Regions from separate parts of the Arthrobacter sp. 01L42 genome, predicted to be linked through region 2. Evidence: predicted binding sites of a transcription regulator. Region 2 holds the regulator's gene; each other region holds the start of a gene.
What was found. Region 2 encodes LexA, which represses DNA repair genes until DNA is damaged. Its sites were predicted from a motif close to TCGAACANNTGTTCGA; they were not measured.
Positions count from the first base shown of each region.

Region 1: ruvA (Holliday junction branch migration protein RuvA) is a predicted target of LexA. The motif match lies at 2,469-2,484, and genes of this name have one in related genera.
Region 3: AC1DN2_RS03165 (LexA family protein) is a predicted target of LexA. The motif match lies at 1,393-1,408, and genes of this name have one in related genera.

Region 1 covers NZ_JBFTSL010000003.1:220,849-224,833, reverse strand. The annotation lists gene AC1DN2_RS04175 (MurT ligase domain-containing protein) at 1-238, opposite strand, end outside; gene pdxT (pyridoxal 5'-phosphate synthase glutaminase subunit PdxT) at 343-1,044, shown strand; gene AC1DN2_RS04165 (YebC/PmpR family DNA-binding transcriptional regulator) at 1,048-1,803, shown strand; gene ruvC (crossover junction endodeoxyribonuclease RuvC) at 1,853-2,431, shown strand; gene ruvA (Holliday junction branch migration protein RuvA) at 2,557-3,201, shown strand; gene ruvB (Holliday junction branch migration DNA helicase RuvB) at 3,194-3,985, shown strand, end outside.
Region 2 covers NZ_JBFTSL010000004.1:182,375-186,359, forward strand. The annotation lists gene AC1DN2_RS05120 (ATP-dependent DNA helicase) at 1-1,991, shown strand, start outside; gene lexA (transcriptional repressor LexA) at 2,104-2,853, opposite strand; gene AC1DN2_RS05130 (LysM peptidoglycan-binding domain-containing protein) at 3,386-3,790, shown strand; gene AC1DN2_RS05135 (histidinol-phosphate transaminase) at 3,859-3,985, shown strand, end outside.
Region 3 covers NZ_JBFTSL010000003.1:17,784-21,768, reverse strand. The annotation lists gene AC1DN2_RS03170 (Y-family DNA polymerase) at 1-939, opposite strand, end outside; gene AC1DN2_RS03165 (LexA family protein) at 948-1,379, opposite strand; gene AC1DN2_RS03160 (SCO1664 family protein) at 1,639-2,406, opposite strand; gene AC1DN2_RS03155 (DUF3090 domain-containing protein) at 2,406-2,966, opposite strand; gene AC1DN2_RS03150 (histidine phosphatase family protein) at 2,991-3,683, opposite strand.

The DNA.
Region 1 (3,985 bases), on a different contig from region 2:
GGTTGGTGAAGACTCTCAGTCCCTGGCTCTCGAGCAGTTCCACAACCATCTTGGTGGTGGTGGTCTTCCCGTTCGTGCCACTGACGACGGCGACCCCCAGCGGCAGCGTGGACAGCGTCCGCCGCATGAAATCGGGGTCGATTTTTTCGACCACAAGCCCGGGGAGGGCCGAGCCTCCGCCCCTGAGCCGGGAGACCCGGCGGACGAACTTGCCGAGCGGAACGCTGAAGTAAAGCATGCTCTGTAATATATCCCAGCAGCGGCATGGAACCCGGACGCCCGGGGGCCGCTGCATGCTTCTTCCATGCGTGCCGTGCAGGCGCAGAGCATTATGCTGTGGGGATGACCACCCCCTCTTTTTCCCCTGAATCCCGCGTGGGAACGGGGCTCCGGATCGGCGTCCTGGCGCTGCAGGGCGATTTCCGGGAGCATCTGCATGCCGTGGAAGCCGCCGGCGCCGCCGGCGTCGGGATCCGGCGTCCCGCCGAACTCGACGGCCTGGACGGCCTCATCATCCCCGGCGGCGAATCGACCACGATCGACAAGCTCTCCCGGATCTTCGGGCTCCGGGATCCGCTGCGCGAACGCATCCAGGCCGGCCTGCCCGTCTACGGCTCGTGCGCCGGGATGATCCTGCTGGCGGACGAGATCGCGGACCCGGCGAAGGACCTGGCCGGAAACCCGCAGCAGACGTTCGGCGGACTCGACATCACCGTGCGCCGCAACGCCTTCGGCCGGCAGCGCGAGTCCTTCGAGACGGACCTGGACTTCAGGGGATTAGGGTTCAGCGGCGCGGGCGGGGCAGTGGCGCCGGTCCACGCCGTCTTTATCCGCGGGCCCTGGGTGGAGCGCGTCGGCGACGGTGTCGAAGTCCTTGCCCAGGTGGAACCGTCGAAAGCCGGCCACCCCGAATCCCTGGACGGGACGGCTAGAATTGTTGCAGTGCGTTCCGGCAAGCTGCTGGCCACCTCCTTCCACCCGGAAGTGACGGGGGAGAAGCGCGTGCATGAACTGTTTATTCGAATGATCAGAGGAGAAGCGTAAAGCATGTCAGGCCACTCCAAATGGGCGACGACCAAGCATAAGAAGGCCATCCTTGACAGCCGCCGGGCCAAGTCGTTCGCCAAGCTGATCAAGAACATCGAAGTCGCCGCGCGCATGGGCGGCCCCGACCTCTCCGGCAACCCCAGCTTGGAACTGGCCGTCACCAAGGCGAAAAAGACGTCGGTGCCCGCTGACAATATCGACCGCGCCATCAAGCGCGGCGCCGGGCTCACCGGCGAGGTCGTCGATTACACCGAAATCATGTACGAGTGCCGCGGCCCGCAGGGTTCCGCGCTGCTGATCGAGTGCCTCACGGACAACAAGAACCGTGCCGCCTCCGAGGTCCGGCTCGCCATCTCCCGCAACGGCGGCACGATCGCCGATCCCGGCTCCGTCAGCTACCTCTTCTCCCGCAAGGGCGTCGTCTCGCTGCCGAAGAACGGCCTGGCCGAGGACGACGTCCTGATGGCCGTGCTGGATGCCGGGGCCGAGGAAGTCAAGGACAACGGCGACAGCTTCGAGATCCACTCCGAGCCGACCGACCTCCAGGCCATCCGCGATGCCCTCACGGAAGCCGGCATTGAGTACGACACCGACGAGGCCGAGTTTGTGCCGTCCATGCAGGTGCCGCTGGACCTTGATGCCGCCAAGAAGTTCATGAAGCTGGTGGACGCCCTGGAAGAGCTCGACGACGTCCAGAACGTGTACAGCAACGCCGACCTCAGCGACGAAGTGCAGGCCGCACTGGAAGCCGAGTGACCCGCTCACCCAAACGTGACTTTTGGGGCCCGGTCTTGACGGCCCAACCGTGACGCTGCGCGTGTTGGGGGTCGACCCGGGCCTCACCCGTTGCGGGATCGGCGTTGTCGACGTCGAGCGGAACCGGCGGGCCACTTTGGTGGCCTTCGGCGTTGTGGGCACCTCACCCGAGGAGAGCCTGGACCAGCGGCTGCTGGTCATCGCCACGTCCATCGACGAGTGGCTGGACCGCTACGAACCCCAGGTCCTCGCCGTGGAGCGGGTCTTTTCCCAGCTCAACGTCAGCACGGTCATGGGGGTGGCGCAGGCCTCCGGTGTGGTCATTGCGGCCGCCGCGCGCCGTGGCATCCCGGTGGCTCTGCACACCCCGTCCGAGGTCAAGGCAGCCGTGACGGGAAGCGGGACCTCGAACAAGGATGCGGTCACCAAGCTGGTGACCAAGATCCTCCGGCTGGACGCGCCTCCGCGCCCTGCCGACGCCGCCGACGCCCTTGCGTTGGCCATCACCCACGCTTGGCGGGCCGGCAGCGGGGCCGCCGTAGCCACGACTGGGCCGGGCAGCCAGTCCCTCACTCCGGCGCAGCGGGCGTGGGCGGACGCGGAGGCAAAAGCGCGCCGTGCGCGCTGAATGTCCGGCTGTGACGCCGCGGGGCTTGGTAGGGTATTCGTAGATATGTTCGGATAGCCGGCGTGCCCGGCTGTACGTTCTTTCATCACCCAGTTGTAGACGCCAGTTAGACCAGGAGCCCGGCCTTGATCAGTTTTCTTCGTGGAACCGTTGCGCATGTTGGCCTGTCCTCCGCCGTGATCGACCTCAACGGCGCCGGCATGAGCGTCAACGCCACACCGCAGACCCTCAGCGGCCTCCGGGTGGGTGAGGAGGGAAAGCTATTCACGTCCCTGATCGTGCGGGAAGACTCGCTGACCCTGTTCGGCTTCGCCAGCGATGACGAACGCGAGGTGTTTGATGTGCTCCTCAGCGTCAGCGGAGTCGGTCCCCGCCTCGCACTGGCGGTGCTGGCCGTCCACGAGCCCGAAGCCATCCGGGTGGCCGCCCACTCCGGCGACGGCAAGGCCTTCACGAAGGTCCCCGGCATCGGACCGAAGGTGGCCGGCCGGATCGTGCTCGAACTAGCCGGCAAGCTTGTGCCGCACGGCACCGCCGGCGCGCCTGTCGCGGCCGTGTCCGCCGAATCCGTCTGGAAGCCGCAGGTGGTGGCCGCGATGACCAGCCTGGGCTGGTCCGAAAAGGATGCCACGGCCAGCATCGACAAGTCCCTTGCCGATTCCCCGGACCTCGCGGCGAACGGCAATGTGGCGGAGATTCTCCGCGCGACGCTGCGCTGGCTGGGCCAGGACGGCGCCCGCGCCGGGAACCGGGTAGGCGCGCGTGGCTGAGCCGTCGATCGTCGCCGGGGGAGAGGAACCGGAGGAGCGGGTCATCGAAGCCGCCCTGCGGCCCAAGAACCTGCACGACTTCGTGGGCCAGCACCGGGTCCGCAAGCAGCTCTCCCTCGTGTTGGAGGCCTCGCGCATGCGTGGGCGCAGCGCGGACCACGTGCTGCTCTCGGGCCCTCCCGGCCTGGGCAAGACCACACTGTCCATGATCATCGCCGCCGAAATGAACGTTCCGCTGCGGATCAGCAGCGGCCCGGCCATCCAACACGCGGGCGACCTTGCGGCCATCCTGTCCTCACTCTCTGAGGGTGAGGTCCTGTTCCTGGATGAAATCCACCGCATGTCCCGGCCGGCCGAGGAAATGCTGTACATGGCGATGGAAGATTTCCGCGTCGATATCGTCGTCGGCAAGGGCGCCGGCGCCACGGCCATTCCGCTGGAGCTGCCGCCCTTCACGCTCGTCGGCGCCACCACGCGGGCCGGCCTCCTTCCCGGCCCGCTGCGGGACCGGTTCGGTTTCACCGGCCACCTCGAGTTTTACTCCGTCGAGGAGCTGGAACTGGTCCTGCGCCGCTCCGCCGGCCTGCTGGACCTGAAGGTCAACTCCGCCGGATTCAGCGAGATTGCCGGCCGGTCCCGGGGCACGCCGCGCATCGCCAACCGGCTCCTGCGCCGGGTCCGGGACTGGGCGCTTGTGCACGGCATCGAGCAAATCGACGCGCGGGCGGCCTCCGCGGCCCTGGACATGTATGAGGTGGACAAGCGGGGCCTGGACCGGCTGGAC
Region 2 (3,985 bases):
CCGTGTCCGGCATGGGCGGGCAGAGCCGCGATGGCCAGCACGAAATGGCCCGGCAGGTGGCGCGCGCGATAGACAGCGGCGATCACCTGCTGGTCCAGGCCGGCACCGGCACCGGCAAGTCGCTGGCCTACCTGATTCCGCTGATCGCGCATTCGCTGACCAGCAACAAACCCACCCTGGTCTCCACCGCCACCCTGGCACTGCAAACGCAGATTGTGGGCCGGGACCTGCCCAGGCTGCTCAAGACCATCACCCCTGCCCTGGAGCGGCCCGTCAAGGTCGCCCTGGTCAAGGGCCGGTCCAACTACGTCTGCCGGCACAAACTCGAGGGCGGCTTCCCGTCCGAAGAACCTTCCGAGGGACAGCTGTTTTCCCTCGGCGAGGACACGTCCGTGCCGCACTTCGCCGCCGCACTTGGCGGGCCGTCCTCCCAGCTGGGCAAGGAAGTTGTCCGGCTGCGCGAATGGGCCGAGGAGACCGCCACGGGGGACCGCGACGAGCTCATGCCGGGCGTCACGGACCGGGCCTGGCGCCAGGTCTCGGTCACCTCCATGGAGTGCCTCGGCGCGCAGAAATGCCCGCTCGCGGCCGAATGCTTCAGCGAACTGGCACGGCAGAACGCCGCCGATGCCGACGTCGTGGTCACCAACCACGCCATGCTCGCCGTCAGTGCCTTCGAAGGCCTGGCGGTGCTGCCCGAGTACGACGTCGTCGTGGTGGATGAAGCACACGAACTTCAGGACCGCGTCACGGGCGCGGTCTCGGGCCAGCTCTCCGTGGCGATGGTGCACGCCGCCGCGTCCGGGGCCCGGAAGCACACGGGCATCACCGTGGATGCGCTGAACAATGCCGCCGCCCACCTGGAGCTCGCCATCGACGGCGTCCCCAGCGGGCTGATGCCCAACGGCCTGAACAGCGAGCAGCTGGACTGCATCGACCAACTGCGCGACGCGTGCCGCGCCGCCCTGTCCGATTCCAAGGGGGACAGCTCCGTGTCGGCGGACGGCGGACGGCAGCTGGCCCGCTCGCGCCTCATGGTCATCCTGGAGCTCTGTGAACGCCTCCTGGCCGCGCGCGAAAACCGCGAAGTCGTGTGGTTCTCCCGCAACAGCAGCTTCGACCCGGCGCAGGGCTACTCCCAGCCGGACGAGAGCGCGCCGGCGTTGATCAACGTTGCCCCGCTGAGCGTCGCAGGGCGGTTGCGCGAGGGCCTGTTCGCGGACCACACCGTCATCCTGACCTCGGCCACACTGACCATCGGCGCTGCCTTCGAACCCGCCGCCGGCGGCCTGGGCCTGGTTGGCAACGGCGCCCCGAGCTGGACCGGCGTCGACGTCGGCTCCCCGTTCGACTACCCGAAGCAGGGCATCCTCTACGTAGCCCGGCACCTACCCAAACCCGGCCGCGGAACGTCCCCCGAGGCCCTGGACGAACTCGAGAAGCTGATCCGCGCCTCCGGCGGAGGCGCCCTGTGCCTGTTCTCCTCGCGGCGCGCCGCAGAGGAAGCAGCCGAGGCCATGCGGCCCCGGCTGGGCCTCAGCATCCTGTGCCAGGGGGAGTCGACCATGACGGCGCTCGTGCGGCAGTTTGCCGACGAACCTGACACGTGTTTGTTCGGCACCATGTCCCTCTGGCAGGGCGTCGACGTCCCTGGCGTGTCCTGCCGGCTGGTGGTCATCGACCGGATTCCCTTCCCGCGGCCGGACGACCCGCTGATGACGGCACGTTCGCGGGCCGTGGCCCAGTCCGGCGGCAATGGCTTCATGGCCGTCTCGGCCACGCACGCCGCCATCCGCCTCGCGCAGGGCGCCGGACGGCTGATCCGCTCGACCTCGGATAGGGGCGTGGTGGCAGTGCTGGATTCGCGGCTCTCCACAGAGCGTTACGGCGGCTTCCTGCGCGCCGCGCTGCCGCCGTTCTGGCCCACCACCGATTCATCGATAGCCATGGCAGCCCTGAAGCGCCTGGCGAAAGACTCCGCGAAAGCTTAAGTCCCAAACCGGGGCCGTCACCCTGCGCCGGAAATCCGCCGCGGGGTGGCCGCTAGGAACTGGCAGCATGCCCCGGATGGCTAAGGGGAGCGCAGTTTAGAGTGAGCGCAGTTTAGAGGGAGCGCAGTACCGATACGACCTTGCCCATGATGACGGCGTGGTCGCCCAGGATGGGCTCGTACTGGGTGTTTTGCGGCAACAGCCACGTGTGGCCGTCCCGCTGGCGGAAGGTCTTGACCGTGGCTTCGTCGTCCAGCAGGGCGGCAACGATATCGCCGTTCACGGCATCACCCTGGCGGCGGACAACCACCCAGTCGCCGTCGCAGATGGCGGCGTCGATCATCGAGTCGCCGGCCACCTTGAGCATGAAGAGTTCGCCATGGCCCACGAGTTGGCGGGGCAGCGGCATGACGTCCTCCACCACCTGGTCCGCGAGGATCGGCCCGCCGGCGGCGATGCGTCCGACGAACGGCACCATTGCCGTGTCAGTGGCGCTGGCGAGCTCGGTTACCGACAGGCCGCCTACGGCCCGCAAGGGGCTGGACTTCTCGATACCAGATATCGGCGTGGCCCCCTCGTCCAGGGTCAGCGGCATGAGCACTTCCATGGCCCGGGGCCGCTTCGGATCACGCCGCAGGTAGCCGAGCTTTTCCAGTTGGGAGAGCTGGTGGGTCACGCTCGACAGGCTGGCGAGACCGACGGTGTCTCCGATTTCGCGCATGGACGGCGGGTAGCCCTTGTCCGTGACGGACCGCTGGATGGTCTCCAGGATTTTCTTTTGCCGGACGGTGAGGCTCTTGGGGGCCCGGGCGGGCTGCGGGCTCCGTGGGGTGGCCCTGCCGCCGGTGGCTTGTGCTGCCATGTTCGCCAACGCCTTTCCGTTCCGCCCGGCTGCCGTGGCTGCTGTCACCGGGAACTTCCGGCCTGAAATGTCAGACCCTGCTGATCAACTACGAATGAATTCCCACTTTTAGTTCGAAAGTGGGAGTTCGAAAGTGGTTGTCCTGTCCCTCAAAAATAGGCCAGCCGCAGACCTTTTTCAAACATTTGTTCTAGCGAGTCTCGACATCGTTCGTTAGTAAGTGCTAAAACAGAACCAGCAAGATTCGAATATGTGTTCGATTCCAACGATCTGGGTTCGCAGACAATGTTCGGTTCTATGTTCGAAGGTTCGGCCGGTTGGCGGCGAGTACGTGAGTACGCCGGGCGGCAACTTATGGTCCAGGAGGGCTCAGTTCATGTCAGTTTCAAGCGCGTTTGACGGCACTAACATTCAGGGCGTCACGACCCGCCACCGTGGTGTTGGTCCGGGTGGCGCAGTGGATCGCCGCAGCATCGGACACGGCAGCATCGGACACGGCGGCCTCGCCCAAAGCGGTTCCAGTCACGGCAACGTGTACCCGCTCAACGCCAGGCGCCGCGGCTCCGCGCAGTCGCGGGCGCAGCAAGGAGCCGCCGCCGCGGTTTCCGGCGGCCGGACCAAGCAGCCGCCGCTTCGGCTCACCCGGCGCGGACGCTTCGTCTTTTTCGGCGTCCCCCTGATTCTGCTGGCGGCGTTCATCCTGTCCTTCAGCGGATTCCTCAACGCTCCCGCGAAAGCGGCAGATTCCGCAGACCAGCTCTCGGTGACGCCGACCGTATCCGTCACAGTCCAACCGGGGGAGTCCCTCTGGGCCATTGCCGGGTCGGTGGCCCCGGAGCGCGATCCCCGCGATGTTGTGGCCGATATCGTGCAGTTGAACAATCTGGACGCCGCGCGTGTGATGCCGGGCCAGCAACTGTTTGTTCCGTCCAAGTAGCCACCCCCGGGTGCCGTCGCGGGCGTCACAGTTTCAGCGCCCGTCCCGCTACCACTTAAACTGGTCACGTGACTGACCAGCTTGAGCGCCTCAACCGACTGCCCCTCCGAACCAATCTGCGTGGCCTGCGTCCGTATGGCGCGCCGCAGCTGGACGTCCCCATCCTGCTCAACGTCAACGAGAACACCCATGGGG
Region 3 (3,985 bases), on a different contig from region 2:
GGAGGTGTCGTTCGGGTTGAAGTGCGAGGTGCCGGCGAAGGCGGTGAGGACCTTGGCCTGGAGGCTGTATTTGGCCAGCCGCGCCGATGCCTGCTGGCCGTAGACGGACAGGACCTGCCGCATGCCGGCGGCGGTGGTGATGGGGGTGGCGAAGGAGCGCGAGAAGATGAGCTGGTCCCGGCCGATCCGTTCTTCCTCCATCGGGATGCACGGCGTGCCCTGCAGCTCCAGGACGGTGCGCATCATGACCACGGAGAAGCGGTCCCGGATCATCACCGGGTCGGCCCGGGACAGGTCAAGGATGGACTGAAGCCCTAAGGCATTGAGGCGTTTGGTCAGGCGCGTCGCGACGCCCCAGATTTCGATCACAGACAGCCGGCCCATCAGCGCTTCCCTGGTGGCGGCGGGCACGGAGTCCCAGTGGCAGACCCCGTCGAAGGCCGGGTTGTGCTTTGCCCATTTGTTGGCCAGTTTCGCGAGGGTCTTGGTCCCGGCGATCCCGACGCAGACCGGAACCCCCACGTTGCGCCGCACGGCTGCCTTCATGGTCTGGCCCAGGACCAGCAGGTCCTCCGGCGCGCCTTTGACGCCCAGGAAGGCCTCGTCGATGCTGTAAACCTCCAACCAAGCGCTGTAGCGGCCCAGCAGTTCCATCACCCGGGCGCTGATGTCCCCGTAAAGCTCGTAGTTGCTCGAGAGGGCAACAAGTCCCCACTCCTTGGCCCGCGGGGCGAGTTTGAACCATGGTTCACCGAGGCCGATGCCGAGAGCCTTGGCTTCCGGGGACCGGGTGACGGCGCACCCGTCGTTGTTGGACAGTACGACGACGGGCCGGCCTTCGAGGGACGGGTCGAATGCCCGCTCGGCCGAGGCGTAGAAGCAGTTCACATCCACGTGCGCGATCTGCGGCATCCGCCGCATCGGGGAGGGCTTAGACATGGTGTGCCTCAAACATGGTGCAGGCAGCGGGTCGCGACGCCCCAGATGACCAGATCCGACACGGACGGAACGCGGATGTCCGGGTAGGCCGGATTCTCCGCCTGCAGCACCACCCCGGTTCCCGTGATCCGCAGCCGTTTGATGGTCAGCTCCCCGTCCAGGACCGCAACGACCACGGACCCGTCCACCGGTTCCAGGGCACGGTTGACGATCAGCTCGTCGCCGTCGCTGATGCCGGCGCGTTCCATCGAGTCTCCGGAGACCCGCACGACGTACGTGCTGGTGATGTCCTTGATCAGATGCTCGTTCAGGTCAATCCGCCCATCGAAGTAGTCCTGCGCCGGCGATGGATACCCGGCCGCGACGGGGACCGGAGAGATCAGCACCGACAGCAACGACATGCCCGCGTCTATCACGCGGGGACCGACAACAACGCCCACAACACACCCTTATTCGAATATATGTTCGATACATTCAGTGTAGCCGGATGGGCCGACAAAAGTTGGACTCTGCCCATATCCCTCGGCTGCGTGGGCAGCGCGGTTTCTCCTCAACATCGCAACACCTGACTGAAGGGGTGCTGTATATGGGACGCTCGGCGCGTCGTCTGCGGAAGGTGGGGCCTGCGGGCTTGGTTGAGCGTAGGCGCTGTTATCGGCGTTTGGGCAGCCAACTTTTGACAGTTGAGCCGCAATTCCCTTAGAACAGCGGCCAGGGCACCGCCGACATCTCACCGCTCGGAGCCGGAAACCGCCCTGCCAAGCGCAACCGTGCGCAGCGCGCGGCGAGCGATGCGATTTCTTCGGCGCTGAGCAAGTCCGCCAGGTTTCGGCCCAGCCCACCGTGCAGTCCTTCGCTGACACGATCGATGCCGTCGCGTTCCTCGGCGGTCAGAGCGTCTCCCAGCCATCCCCACAGCACCGTGCGCAGCTTGTGGTCACGGTGAAAGGTGAGCCCATGGTCCACGCCGTGCCGGTGTCCGTCCGTCATGGCAAGAATGTGGTCGCCTTTGCGGTCGGCGTTGTTGACGACCATGTCGAACACCGCCATGCGTCTGAGCGCTGGCGAGTCTTCGTGAACGAGGGCGACCATCCGTCCGTTCTCATCCCGTCCCTCGAGAACATGTTTCCAGCCCGTCTCCGGCACCTGGTCCGTCGCGACCAGGATCACGGCGCTTTGGGCCGGGTCTTGCTCCTGCCAGAGCTGCACCATTCCTTCGCCCATAGGACCATCGCGCAGCCAGGTGTGCGGCACGACGTCCCAGCCTAAGACTTGCGAGACCAGGTAGGCGGCAACCTCCCGGTGAGCCAGGGTGCCGTGGGGAAAATCCCACAGCGGACTTTCGCCTGCTATCGGCTTATAGACGACCACCACGTCGCCGATGCTGCCCAGAAATGTAGCGTTTGAAGCCGTCGTGATGCGGCCGGTGAGCGTCAGCTCGGCGGTCACTAGGTCCGGCCCTGGCATCAGACCTCGGGAAGGGTGCAGATGTGCCCGTCGGCGTCGATGGGGTAACCGCAGAGCGGACACGTCGGACGCCCCGCGCCCACGATCTCACGGGTGCGCTTGGCGAATGCGCGGGCGGTGCCGACCGGCATGCGCACCAGCAGCATTTCAGGCTCGTTAGCGCCGTCCTCATCAAGCGATTCGTCGTTGTCATCAGCATCAGCATCGACGTCGGTGATGGGGTAGGCCTCAATTACGACCTGGGCCGTGGTTGGGTCCCAACCTAAGCTCATGGCGCCGGTGCGAAACTGCTCCTGAACGGCCTCGAGCTGGTCATTGTCGACAAGTTCAATGGGAGTGCTCGCGGGAATGCTGAAGGGGTTGCCCTCGACGGTGATGAGCTGGTCGAGAATTTCGTCGATCTTCTCCGCGAGCAGAGCCGACTGCTGCTTCTCCAGGGCAATACTCACGATCTGCGTCCCTGCGCGCACCTGCAGGTAAAACGTGCGCGCCCCTGGAAGGCCAATGGTGCCGACGACGATTCGATCAGGCCAGGCAAACTCGTGAACACGTGTAGGCATGTCAGTATTTTAGGCACATGAGGTTCATGGCGCTTTCTGCCCTGCACCGCCGCCCACCGGCGCATCGCCAGAGTGGAGGCCGTTCGACAGCCACGACAGATCACCCGCGTCGGTGTTGGTCGCGTAGACGCTCGGCCGACTAGCGCCGTAGCGCACGATCGATACGGAGGCGGGGCCCACGTTAATACGCTGGAACAGGTCAAGGTGCATGCCGAGCGCGTCGGCGAGGATTGACTTGATGATGTCGCCGTGACTTACTGCCACCCACACGGCCCCTGGCCCGTACTCGGCTTCGAAGGCTGCATCGTGGCGTCGAATCGCTGCCACCGACCGAGCCTGCATCGCGGCCATGGATTCACCGCCGGGAAAGACGACGGCGGACGGTTGCGACTGCACAACCGGCCACAAATCCTCGGTCGCGAGATCACTGAGCGTGCGGCCCTGCCACTGGCCGTAGTCGCACTCGGTGAGATCGAGATCGACCGGCGCGTACGGCGTGCCAGCCTGGCGATCGAGGATGAGCTGGGCGGTCTGCTGACAACGCTCAAGAGGGCTCGACACCACCCCGACTACGGGCACGGCCGCGAGCCGGTCTCCGGTCAGAGCCGCCTGGTCGCGCCCGATCTGGTCCAGACTGACGCCGACGGCCCGACCGGCCAGCAGTCCAGTGGCATTGGCCGTGGTGCGGCCGTGCCGCACGAGAATAACTGTCGCCATTCACCCAGCCTAACCACCCGGTCGATGGCGGTGTGAACCGTACCGGGTCGCGCCTCGAACAGGCAGATAAAGCCCTGGCGGAACCCTTCAAACACACCGGCACGCTCAAAGCCGCCCAGACGGACTCGGCACGGATCAATCAGCTCATGGCCGGCGCAGCAAAACCGGAAGAACCGGCACAGCCAGAACCCCCGGCCGAAACCGACCCCCGCATGGAGGATGTCCTGTACCCGCTCCGCGCCGGATCCAGTAGTTCCCGCCCTCTCAGAGCGGGGCGTGTGCTGTGGGTTGTGGCGGACCAC